2 regions of the Pseudoalteromonas sp. S1727 genome follow, and region 2 is predicted to be linked to the other one. Evidence: predicted binding sites of a transcription regulator. Region 2 holds the regulator's gene; the other holds the start of a gene.
The links. Region 2 encodes sigma-54, which starts transcription at its own class of promoters, with help from an activator protein. Its sites were predicted from a motif close to GTTGGCACGNNNNTNGNNT; they were not measured.
Positions count from the first base shown of each region.

Region 1 (6,043 bases), on a different contig from region 2:
ACTCATTTCATGTTTAGTATCACTTAACTCATCAAGCTCAGTTACCTTAGGAGCATCAGAGTTATCACTTCCTTCAGCTTCAGCCAGTGCTGCTGCCCATTCGTCCATTGTATCTTGGTCATCACTCATACTATTAAACCTTTTTATTCTTTTACCAGTCTAAGTCCACACCTTCCGAGAGGTGTAAATCATCTTCTAGTTCAGCTAATTCCGCATCTGAATCCAGTTTTTTACCGCCTTTAGTAAAGACATGCAGTTCTGATTTAACTGATTCAGGACGTTTAATTTTTTCACTAATTTGCAGCGCAACATTATCACGAGAACGACCCATTTTAGCTCTAAATGTTGGCAATTCTTCAACGAATACCGTGATATGCTCAGGCATTTCAACAGGGATGATATCCCCTGCTTTTAATTCCATGATTTGCGCTAAGCTTAAATCAACTTCAAGTAATTGTGTTGATATTTCAACTTCCACATCCATGATTTCATCGCGTAGCGCTTTGCTCCAGCGTAGATCGGTGTCTTCGGTATCTGATTGCACACCCGCATCGAGCAACTCACGAATAGGCTCAAGCATTGAATAAGGTAATGCGATATGAAAATCTCCACCGCCGCCATCAAGTTCAATGTGGAATGAGCTGATCACCACCACTTCGGTTGGGCTAACAATATTTGCCATGGCAGGGTTTACTTCGGAGTCAAGGTATTCAAACGACACGTCCATTACCGGTGCCCATGCTTCTTTGTAATCTTCAAAGATTATTTTTAGTAGCATTTGCACTATACGTCGTTCGGTTGGCGTAAATTCGCGACCTTCTATTTTGGCATGATAACGACCATCACCGCCAAAAAAGTTATCAACTAGAATAAACACTAAACGTGCTTCCATAGTGATTAGGCCTGTGCCTTTGAGCGGACGAAAACGCACCATGTTAAGGCTGGTAGGAACAAATAAAGTATGGATATATTCACCAAACTTTATCATCTGTACGCCATTGATAGAGACTTCAGCAGTACGACGCATCATGTTAAACAAGCTGATGCGCATGTGCCTTGCAAAACGTTCGTTAACAATTTCCAAGGTCGGCATACGGCCACGTACAATACGATCTTGTGAAGAGAAATCATATTGCAGCGTACTGCCCCCATCATCATCGTCTTGTAAATCCTCCTCCTCGACTTCGTCGACACCATGTAAGAGGGCATCGATTTCATCTTGGGATAATAAATCACTCACGCTGACCCCTTATTGCATTACAAAGCCGGTAAACAACACCCGCTCAATTACTTTACTACCTTCTACGTCCGTTAGCGCTGCTTGTACTTTATCAAGCGCGGCTACTCGCAGTGTTTCTTTCCCTTCACTCGTGCCTAGTTCATCTGCAGTCGTCGTTGAGAATACGCCAAGTAATGTGCCTTCAATCAGTGGAATATGCTTTTTGGCTATTTCTTCATTCACATCGCCGCGTACTAATAATTGCACTTTAATTTGCACAATACGATCACGGCTAGCGCCAGGCACATTGAAAATAAATGGTCGTGGCATAGCAACATATAAGGCACTCCCGATTTTTGCACTATCACCACTTGCGGTATCCTGCTCAGCAGATACAACAGACTCATCAGCAAGTGTTTCTGGTGCAGAATCAGAACCTGATAGTAAGAAAAACCACACTGCTCCAGCAATCACTAAAACGGCCACAGCAATAATGATGATCAACTTCTTTTTCTTTTTGCTACCGTCTTCAATTTCTAAATTTGCTTCTTCAGCCATGCCAATTTCCTTTATTCCTTGATAATAGTGATATTACGAGTGTCACTACCGACCATCAAGTTATTTATTTTTATAGTCTTATAATAGCAGGTGTTAGGCATAGTAATCTATTGATGATGAAGATTGTTGCCCAGTTGCTACAGTTGATTGCTGAGTGGCGCTATCCTGCTGTTCATTTTGTTGCTGATTTGCCAGTTGACCTTGGCCGTTGTGTTGTCCATCGTCCCCCTGCTGCGCTTGACCATGACCTTGCTGAATATTACTCTCCCCAAGCTCAATCCCTTGTTGTGCTAGTAACTCACGCAATCGTGGTAATGATTGCTCAAGTGCTTCTTTGGCTTGTTGATTTTGCACAACAAAATTAATATGAGCTTGCTCAGCATCACTACGGATACGAATTTGCATACTGCCCATTTCTGGTGGATCTAGGCGTATTTCAGCTTCTTTATTATTAATACTCAATAACGCACTTACACGCTCTTGTAATAACTTAGCGGCATCACTTTTCACAATATTCAACGCTTGTAATACCGTGGGATCTAAATTCACTTGTTTAGTAGCTGAAGTAGGGCTTGTTTGTTGTGCATGCATTACTTGCATATCAGCCAGTGCTTGCTGATAACTTTGCTCACTCCCGTCATATGCTGCCGTTGCTGTAAGTGCCGTTGTTAGTCCCGTAATCTGGCCAAATAACTGATTAACACGGGTAATTGAGCTTTCTCGTAATTGGTTTTGCTCTAACTTTAGATGCTCAGCGAGCGGATCTATTTTTGGCTCACTTTTTGATACTCCCTGCTTAACCAATTGCACTTCACTGCCAACGTTGGTTTGTCCTATTTGCTGTTTATTATCAAACTGAACACCTGAAAAAGTACTGGCCTTAGTCGCTGTCGCTTGTGAGCTTTGCGTAGTCATCAGTTTATCACTACTTGTCGGCACCACTGTTGAGTTTGTATCAGCCAACGTATCGCCACTTATCACTGACTGCACACTCTGACTCTGGGCTTGATTGGGCTTTGCTACTGTATTCATTTGCGCAAGTTCATCTATCACAGTATTGATCTTGGCTAGTAGCGTTCCTTTAGGTTGCTCAGTTGCTACAAACTCCTGTAACTTTTGACTTAGCAATTGTTTTTGTTCGCTACTTAATAACGACAACTCTTTACCTAACTGAGTTAACTCAGTTATTTCTGTAGGCGCAGTTTGTGCCAAGGCAGCAGGTTGAGTTGCAGCTGTGCTATTTAAGGTGACAAATTCCGCCAGCGTTTGTTTTAAGCTCGCAACCTTCACTGCGCTTACGCCTTGCTCTTGAATAGTTGCCACTTGTATTTGCAATTGTTGACGTTGCGCTGGGGTTAAATTGCTTAATAATGGATCGGCATTTTTCTGCACTGTCGATTTTTCACTTAACAATAACTTGGTGGTTTGATCGAGCGCCGCGCTATTCGTTGCTGTCAACTGGTCTGTGCTCTGTTCGCTAGTAGACATCGCGCTACTAACATTGCTTAAGTGCTCTGTATTAACTGTTTGCTGCGACTTTGTATTAATTGTTTCAGCCGTCGTTAACGCGGTTTTAATTACTGTCGCATCGGCTGGTAATTCACCGTTATTTTGCTTAGTAGCAGTGCTTTGAATTGCAACTTTCGACTCATAACTTGCCTGTGTTTTTTCACCATCAGTGTCAGCCTCTGCTACTGATGCAGAACTAGCTGGCAGAACAGATTGCAAAGTCTGCGCTTGCTGAGCCATTGGCGTATCTTTTATGGCATGCGGCATATCTTTGGTAGTCAGTGACATCTCTTTTGATGGCAGCGGCATATCTTTTGTTGCCTGTACCGCGTCTTTTAAACTCTCTTTAGAGGTTAGCGGCATGTCTTTTGTGGTCAGCGGTATATCTTTCACTAGTTGCACATCATCACCAGCGGCATTACCATTGAATTGTAATTGTTTATCAATTGCTTCAGCAATAACACTTTTTTCAGTTTGTAGCGTGGGCTTTAGTTGCTTATCAACAGACTCATCTGCGTCAAAGGGCATATCAATAATTGGCGTGACTTTATCAATGGGGCGCGGTGTTTTGATATCAACAAGTTTATTTTCGTCAATTTCTTCTTGATAGCTACCGAATTGCGTTGTGCGTACAGAGTGAGTGGCTAAAGGGCTTTTTACGCTGGTATCCATATTATTGGCAGCTGTGATCTGTGCGAGCATAGCATCACCGGAATTTGTCGCGTCTTCTTCACTATCTATGTCTGTTGTAGGTTCAGCTTTGCTTTGTGCTACAACAGATTCATTTGACGCGGCTTCAATGTCACTTTTTGGCTCTTTCACAGGAGTTTCAACCGCATTGTGGGCAGTTTGTAATTGGCTAAGAAAATCACCATTTTGGTTGCTTGCACTTTCTGTTGCTGCACTGCCTTTGCTGCCGTCTTTTTTGCTTAACTGAACTTCCTTATCAGCTGAGATAAACACTGAAAGATCACTAATAGCCATAATTCACCTAGATTAAAAGTGGCAATTTGCCGCCGCAGTTTGCCAGAATAAATGCTTCAACTATTAAATAAGCAAGTAATATGCCTAAGCTGACTATTGTTAATAAATTACCGAATAAACTATAAAGCGCGCTGCCTTTGATAAAATTGATTTGCAGAGAATTCATCCAGCATTTTCTGTTCATTTTTCTGCGCTATCGCATTTGCTTTTAACTGTTGTTTTTCTATTAATTTTGCCACCGCTTTGGTTTTTATTTGCTGTTTCAGCCATAAGTTTTGTCGTTGCGAGACCACTTGTTTAGCGGTACTAACCGTATTTGCTTGCTGACGAATTGCCTCTTCAATTTTACCAATAAAAGCGTGATATTGACTAAACCCAGCACTGCTTAATCCAGACTGCCCCTTCAAATGTAATTGCTGAGTATACTCTAGCCGAAAGTTATTTAACCCCTGCAACTTTTGTTGATTAACTTGCAGATTTTGCTGCGCTTGCAAAAAGTTCATACGTAATGACTCTTCTTTGTCGCTTTCTATTTTTAGCAATAAATTAAGCTTATTATTCGCCATTATGCTTGTCCTAATAATTGCGCAAGCCCTTGCAAGCCATCGTCATAACTGATCACATCTTTCATGCCTTGTTGTAAAAAGGCATTCACCCTCGGCATCATATTTATTGCCTGATCGAGCATCTGATCAGTGCCCTTTTGGTAAGCCCCTAAAGTGATCATATCTTTATTTTGCTGAAACATTGAATACACTTGTTTTAACACTCGTGCTTGCTGCATATGAGGCTCAGATACTACTTGTGGCATGACCCGTGAAATAGACTTTTCAATATCAATAGCAGGGTAATGACCACTGTCTGCAAGCTCACGCGATAACACAATATGACCGTCTAAAATTGCTCGCGCTGCGTCAGCGATGGGATCTTGCATATCATCCCCTTCACTGAGCACAGTAAAAAATGCCGTAATAGAACCTTGCCCTTCACCACCATTACCAGCTCGCTCCACCAGCGCAGGTAATTTAGCAAATACTGAGGGCGGGTAGCCTTTTGTTGCCGGTGGTTCGCCCACGGCTAACGCTATTTCACGTTGTGCCATGGCATAACGGGTTACTGAATCTAATAATAATAGGACGTTTAAGCCTTGATCTCGGAAATATTCTGCGATGGTCACTGCGCTTTCACAACCTTTTAAACGCATTAAAGGAGAGGCATCCGCAGGAGCGGCCACGACTACAGAACGTTTACGCCCTTCTACGCCAAGTATTTCTTCAATAAACTCTTTAACCTCTCGGCCCCGCTCACCAACAAGACCAACCACGATAACATCGGCTTCTGAGCCTCGGGTCATCATGCCTAATAATACTGACTTACCTACACCGGAACCTGCAAATAACCCCATCCGTTGACCTTGGCCTACGGTGATCACAGAGTTGATTGCGCGAACGCCAACATCCATAGGTTGGCTGATTGGCCGTCGAGATAATGGGTTAATGCTATTTTGTGCAAACTTTAAGTGGTGATCGGCCTTTATAGCTCCCAATCCATCGAGAGGACGACCAAGCCCATCAACAACGCGGCCCAATAAGCTCATGCCAACAGGCAGTCCAGTGTCATTAACTTGTGGGATCACCCGCGCACCTGGTAGCACACCAGAAATATGATCGTTAGGCATTAAATACAATGTTTGATCGTTAAAACCAACAATTTCAGCATCAACAAAACCATGCATAGTTTCAATTTTACATTGACTGCCGACTGGCGCACGCA
Region 1 covers NZ_PNDT01000010.1:97,382-103,424, forward strand. Annotated here, with positions in the region: gene fliN (flagellar motor switch protein FliN) at 1-129, opposite strand, end outside; gene fliM (flagellar motor switch protein FliM) at 152-1,240, opposite strand; gene fliL (flagellar basal body-associated protein FliL) at 1,250-1,777, opposite strand; gene CWB85_RS03175 (flagellar hook-length control protein FliK) at 1,871-4,270, opposite strand; gene fliJ (flagellar export protein FliJ) at 4,390-4,836, opposite strand; gene fliI (flagellar protein export ATPase FliI) at 4,836-6,043, opposite strand, start outside.
Region 1: the regulator sigma-54 is predicted to act here: its motif matches at 4,340-4,358, upstream of CWB85_RS03175 (flagellar hook-length control protein FliK).

Region 2 (6,043 bases):
TGGCTGGCTAAGTAATCTTTAACTGGTTGATCAAGACCTGTCAGTGGCTTTAGCTCAGGCTCCCAATGGGGGTTAGGTAAAAAGCGCGCGTCAAATACATAATCCGCTTCTTTTGGAATACCATGTTTAAAGCCAAACGATTCAAAGGTGATAATTAGCTTTTTATCTTTTTTACCTAAAATCTTTTCGCGAATCGTCTCGGCAAGTTGATGAACACTTAGATCAGTGGTATCTAACATAAAGTCAGCACGTGTTGTTAACACATCAAGTAATACTTTTTCTTGTTTGATGGCTAAATCAAGCGGCAATGAATCTAAAGAAAGTGGATGCAAACGGCGCGTTTCAGAAAAACGTTTGATCAGTGTTTGATCATCACAATCTAAATAAAATAATGTTGGATTGGCAAAGCCGGGTAAGTACTCAAGAATGTCGTTAAATTCTTCTTGTTCTTTGGGTAAGTTACGAACATCAATACTAACAGCAATTTTGTCGTAATTATCAGAGACACTACGAACTAATGAAGGCAGTAAGTTTACAGGGATATTATCGACACAATAATAACCAAGATCTTCAACTACACGCAGGGCAACCGATTTACCTGAGCCAGAGCGCCCACTGATGATGATTAACTCCATGTAAACTCTCCTTCACTTAATAGCAATTTTATTAAAAACATGATCACTCTAGCTGGTTAAATAACTCATTAACGTTATTAAAAATTATGTGTACAGAATAACTACCTGTCATAATTTTTCCTTGTTATTGAACTACTTTGTACCGCCATAATAGATCACTAACGCAAGAGGTATGACTTACGATTGCTCAACAATAACGTGATATAAATCTTGATCTGTTTTCGCGCTACGTAGTTGTTTACAAAAATCTTTGTCGTTAAGTTTATCAGCAATTGTGGCTAACGTCTTTAAATGAAGTTGACTATCACCCTCTGGTACGATGAGAGCGACAAACAGATCCACAGGGCGATTATCAATTGCGTCAAAATTAATAGGCGTTTCGCTCACTAAAATGATTGCTAGTGGATTTTCAATACCACTCATTCGACCATGAGGAATGGCAATGCCACGACCAATACCAGTACTACCTAGTTTTTCTCTAGCGAGTAATGCATCGAGGATTTCTTGTTGTGATAGCTGAGGAAGTTGTTCATGAGCCAATTGGCTGATAAATTCAATGATCCGTTTTTTGCTATTAAAAAGGACCGCAGTTTTACTGCAGTCCTGGCAAATAAGTGAGCTTAATTTCATAGTGTTAGTGTCGAGCGTGCTTCTCTTTGTGTTTGATTACTTGACGGTCGAGCTTGTCGATTAGTCCGTCAATGGCTGCATACATGTCTTGATGTTCAGTTGAAGCAAATAACTCAGCACCACTGACATGGATGGTGGCTTCTGCTTTTTGGCTTAGCTTTTCTACGTCAAGAATAACATGGACATTGTTGATGTGATCAAAATGCCTCTCAAGCTTCGCAAACTTATTGTTTACATAGTCTCTTAATGAATCAGTAATTTCTACGTGACGACCAGTTAAATTTAGTTGCATAAGCATTTTCCTTTTTTGATTTTACGCCTTAAATCAAACTCTTTCTTTGATTTGACGGTGGAATAGCCAGTGACTCGCGGTATTTTGCAATAGTCCGTCTAGCTACTTTGATACCTTGCTCTGCCAATATATCTGCAATTTTACTATCACTCAATGGTTTCGCTGAGTTTTCTGCGCTAATCAGTTTTTTGATTAGTGCGCGAATAGCTGTCGATGAGCATTCGCCGCCATTTTCAGTACTAACATGGCTTGAGAAAAAATACTTTAACTCAAAAATACCACGCGGGGTATGCATGTATTTTTGGGTAGTTACACGAGAAATTGTTGACTCATGCATCTCTACCATTTCAGCAACGTCATTGAGTACCATAGGTCGCATGGCTTCAGGGCCATGTTCAAAGAAACCTTGCTGCTGTTTTACGATGCAATTGGTTACTTTGAGCAATGTGTCATTGCGACTTTCTAGGCTTTTTATAAACCATTTAGCTTCTTGCAGATGCGAACGAATAAACTGACTATCAGTGCTCGACTTTACTGAGCGCGACATAGCTGCATATTGGCTGTTCACTCTGATTTTTGGCATGCTGTCTGGATTAAGTTCAACCACCCAGCGGCCTTTAATTTTTTTCACTGATACGTCAGGAATAACGTATTCTGACTCTTCTCGTACTATGGTATCCGCAGGCTTTGGATTTAGGCTGTGGATCAGAGTCATCACTTCTTTTAGTTCATCTTCCTTAAGCTTAGTCTTTTTCATCAAAGTGCGATAGTCGCGACTAGCTAATAAATCGATATGATCAGTTAAAATCATTTTTGTCTCATTAATCCAAGGGGTTGCCGGATCAAATTGATTTAGCTGAATACATAAACACTCTTGTAGACTGCGAGCCGCGATGCCTACAGGGTCAAATAATTGGATACGTTTTAAAACCGCTTGTACTTCGTCAAGTTCGATTTCTTCTTCGTTGTTGCCTTGATTTAAGCTCTCTACAATATCTTCACAGCTAAGCGTTAAAATACCTGAGTCATCAATGGCCTCAACAATTGCAATGGCTATTGCTTCATCTGTAGGGCTAAATGGAGTTAGCTGTAGCTGCCACATTAAATATTCATGCAAGGTTTCTGTTGAGGCGCCTTGATATATAGATTCGTCCTCTGGCATTGGGCCTGCTGAGCTATTTGGCGCAGCGCTCATGTACTCATCCCATGTGACATCCATCGCCATTTCATCACTGAGTGTTTCTTTGGTGAGTGCTTCGCTGCTTTCTTGTTCGTATTCGCTGGGCTTGTCATCTGCTGAGGCGCTAACGGTTAAGTCGTCGTTATCTTGCTTTTGCTCATTCTTGCCCGCCGTGTCGTCTGAATACTCATGCTCTTCTAGCTCTAGTAACGGATTGCTATCTAGCGCTTCTTGAATTTCTTGCTGCAGATCCAATGTGCTGAGCTGCAATAAGCGGATAGCTTGTTGCAGTTGCGGTGTCATTGTAAGTTGCTGGCCCATGCGCAGCTGGAGTGATTGCCTCATGTATCTCTAACAATCCTTTTATTGTTGTCATTGTTAAGTTTAGCAGATGCTTAGCCAAAGTGTGGCTTTATAGCCTAAATTGCTCACCTAGGTAAACATCGCGAACTGTTTGGTCGGCGAGTACATGCTCAGGTGTGCCTGATGCAATTAACTCCCCATGAGAAACTATGTAGGCTTTTTCACAAACATCAAGAGTTTCTCGTACATTATGGTCGGTGATAAGCACGCCAATACCACGGTTTTTAAGGTGTTCAATAATCTTCTTTATATCTAACACTGAAATTGGATCAACACCAGCAAAAGGCTCATCTAACAAGATAAATTTTGGGTCTGCGGCTAATGCACGGGCAATTTCAACACGACGACGTTCACCGCCAGATAGAGCCATACCTTGGCTGTCGCGAATATGTTGAATGCTAAATTCATCAAGTAAGCTGTCAAGAGCTTCTTCTCTTGCTTGTTTTTTAAGGTCTTTTCGGGTCTCTAAAATAGCCATCAAATTTTGATAAACAGTCAATTTACGAAAAATTGATGACTCTTGCGGTAAGTAACCAATCCCCAAGCGAGCGCGACTATGCATTGGCAGTAAGGTGATGTCGTTGTCATCAATACTGATCTTGCCTTTGTCGCTAGGCACTAAGCCTACAATCATATAAAAGGTTGTGGTTTTACCCGCACCATTTGGGCCCAGTAAGCCAACAATGCTGCCGGCGGTAACTTCTAAGCCTACACTTTTGACAACTTGGCGACCTTTGTAGCTTTTAGCTAAAAATTCAGCTTTTAATGTACTCATGGCTGGCCTTTAGATTTGTCTTTTTTGTTACTTACCGGTACTAAAATAGTGTGCACGCGATCATTTGAGCTTTCGCCTTTTTCGGCGCTGATAAGCTGTTGGTCCATGTCGTAGGTAATGCTTTTAGCATTAATTTTTTGCCCTGCTTGAGTAACCTGCGCATCGCCAATTAAGGTTAAGTAGCGCTTGGCAACGTCGTAACGAACTTCTTTAGCGCTGGCGCTCATAATTGTGCCATCAGCTTGTTTTTCTTCAAAATAAGCTGGACTTCCTGTGGCTACAAGCAGTTGTTTATTGTCGCCTAAGTCTTCACGTTTGTGTACTTCAAGGCGATCAGCTTTAATACGACGGTTACCATGAATAATTTCAACGTTGTTTTCAAAAATACCGATGTTATCTTTTAACTGGGCAAGTTGTTTTTCTGCACTGATCGATACTTGGTCCGCAGGTGGTAAATTAGTCTCAGCAAAGCTTGCAAAGGCCATGAATAAGCTTGGTATAACAAGCAAGTGAGCAAATTTATTGGTCATAATATATGGTTCGCGTATGGTTAATTAGTTCTACCACTTCGGCTTTTAAGTCGGCATTGAGGCCGCGCCCAGTGATCTTTAAATTTGGCCCAATCAATTCTACAGGTTGTTCAGAGCTCATGGTTTGTAGTTCAATATCAACCTGAATGTTATCTGCATTGATGTGCTCAATCATGGCATTGTTGGTCAGGTTTTTAGCCACCACATTGCCTTCTAAAATTAATTGATGGTTTTCATATAAAGTGGCTTCGTTTGCATTAATTTGCCACGTTTGTTGTTGATTATATAAAGTAAAAATAGGTTGCTCAAAGTAAGTGAAGCCTAACTGTTGATAGAGCTCCATTTTTGCAGCGGTTACTTTGTGGCTAATTTTACCTTGTTCATCAAATGCTGTTTGTTTTAATGCTACGGCAGTGTAATCGGGTTTTGCTATTATATCTTCTTGGTTTTGTGGTGCATTTGTTGGCTGATTAAAATAGGGAAACCACAACCACACCATGCAAGCGACGAACAATACGCATAATATTAAACGCGCACTATTCATGAGCTAGTCCCTTCGCTTGTTAGTGACTTACCATTTTCAAGCATCAATAAATCAGTGAGCTCACGCACTGCACCAAAACCACCTGGTAGCATGGTTGTATAATGCGAGATGCGTTTGATGAGCGGGTGTGCATCATTCACTGCTACAGCAAAACCGACTAATTCCATAACCGGCATATCTGGTCCATCGTCACCTATATAGGCTATTTGCTCATCTGTTAACTGCAATTTATTTTTGAGCTGTTGATAAGCTTGCAACTTGTTTTCTTGACCTTGATAAATATGCGCTACAGTCAGGCTAGTCATTCGTTGCTGAACTATCTGTGAATGACGGCCAGTGATCACTGCCACTTCAAAGCCACTGTTGATTAAGGCTTTAATGCCAAAGCCATCTTTAGTATTAAAGGCTTTGAGTTCTTCACCATGATTACCTAAGTAAATACGGCCATCTGAAAATACACCATCGATGTCGCAAATAAGCAGTTTAACTTTTTGCGCGCGACTACGGGCATCATCACTAAGCGGCTGGTATAAATCAGCAAACTGCATTATAAAACTCCTGCTTTGAGCAAGTCTTGCATGTTGAGTGCACCAATAGGGTGTTGATTATCGTCAATCACAATTAAGCCGTTGATACGCTTATTTTCCATAATATTGAGTGCCTCTGCTGCCAACATATCAGCGCTTGCTGTAGTACAAGAGCGGGTCATTACTTCGCTGATTAAGGTGCTATGAATATCGACCCGCTGCTCTAAAATGCGGCGTAAGTCACCATCAGTAAATAATCCTGCAAGTTGGTTGCTATCATCAACAATGGCGGTCATCCCTAATCCTTTGGCTGACATTTCAATTAATGCATCTTTAATACATTGTTTATCATTAATGATAGGTGTTGCAGTCCCCGTGTGCATAATATCTTTTAAGCATAGCAGTAGGCGTTTACCTAAGCTGCCACCTGGGTGCGATAATGCAAAGTCGTCGGCGGTAAAGCCGCGGGTCTCTAACAAGGCAACGGCCATAGCATCACCCATTGCAAGCATTGCAGTAGTGCTTGCTGTAGGGGCTAGTCCTAATGGGCAGGCTTCTTGACTTACT
Region 2 covers NZ_PNDT01000110.1:10,744-16,786, reverse strand. Annotated here, with positions in the region: gene rapZ (RNase adapter RapZ) at 1-635, opposite strand, end outside; gene ptsN (PTS IIA-like nitrogen regulatory protein PtsN) at 813-1,265, opposite strand; gene hpf (ribosome hibernation promoting factor) at 1,270-1,557, opposite strand; gene CWB85_RS19205 (RNA polymerase factor sigma-54) at 1,586-3,082, opposite strand; gene lptB (LPS export ABC transporter ATP-binding protein) at 3,150-3,875, opposite strand; gene lptA (lipopolysaccharide transport periplasmic protein LptA) at 3,872-4,405, opposite strand; gene lptC (LPS export ABC transporter periplasmic protein LptC) at 4,395-4,949, opposite strand; gene kdsC (3-deoxy-manno-octulosonate-8-phosphatase KdsC) at 4,946-5,497, opposite strand; gene CWB85_RS19180 (KpsF/GutQ family sugar-phosphate isomerase) at 5,497-6,043, opposite strand, start outside.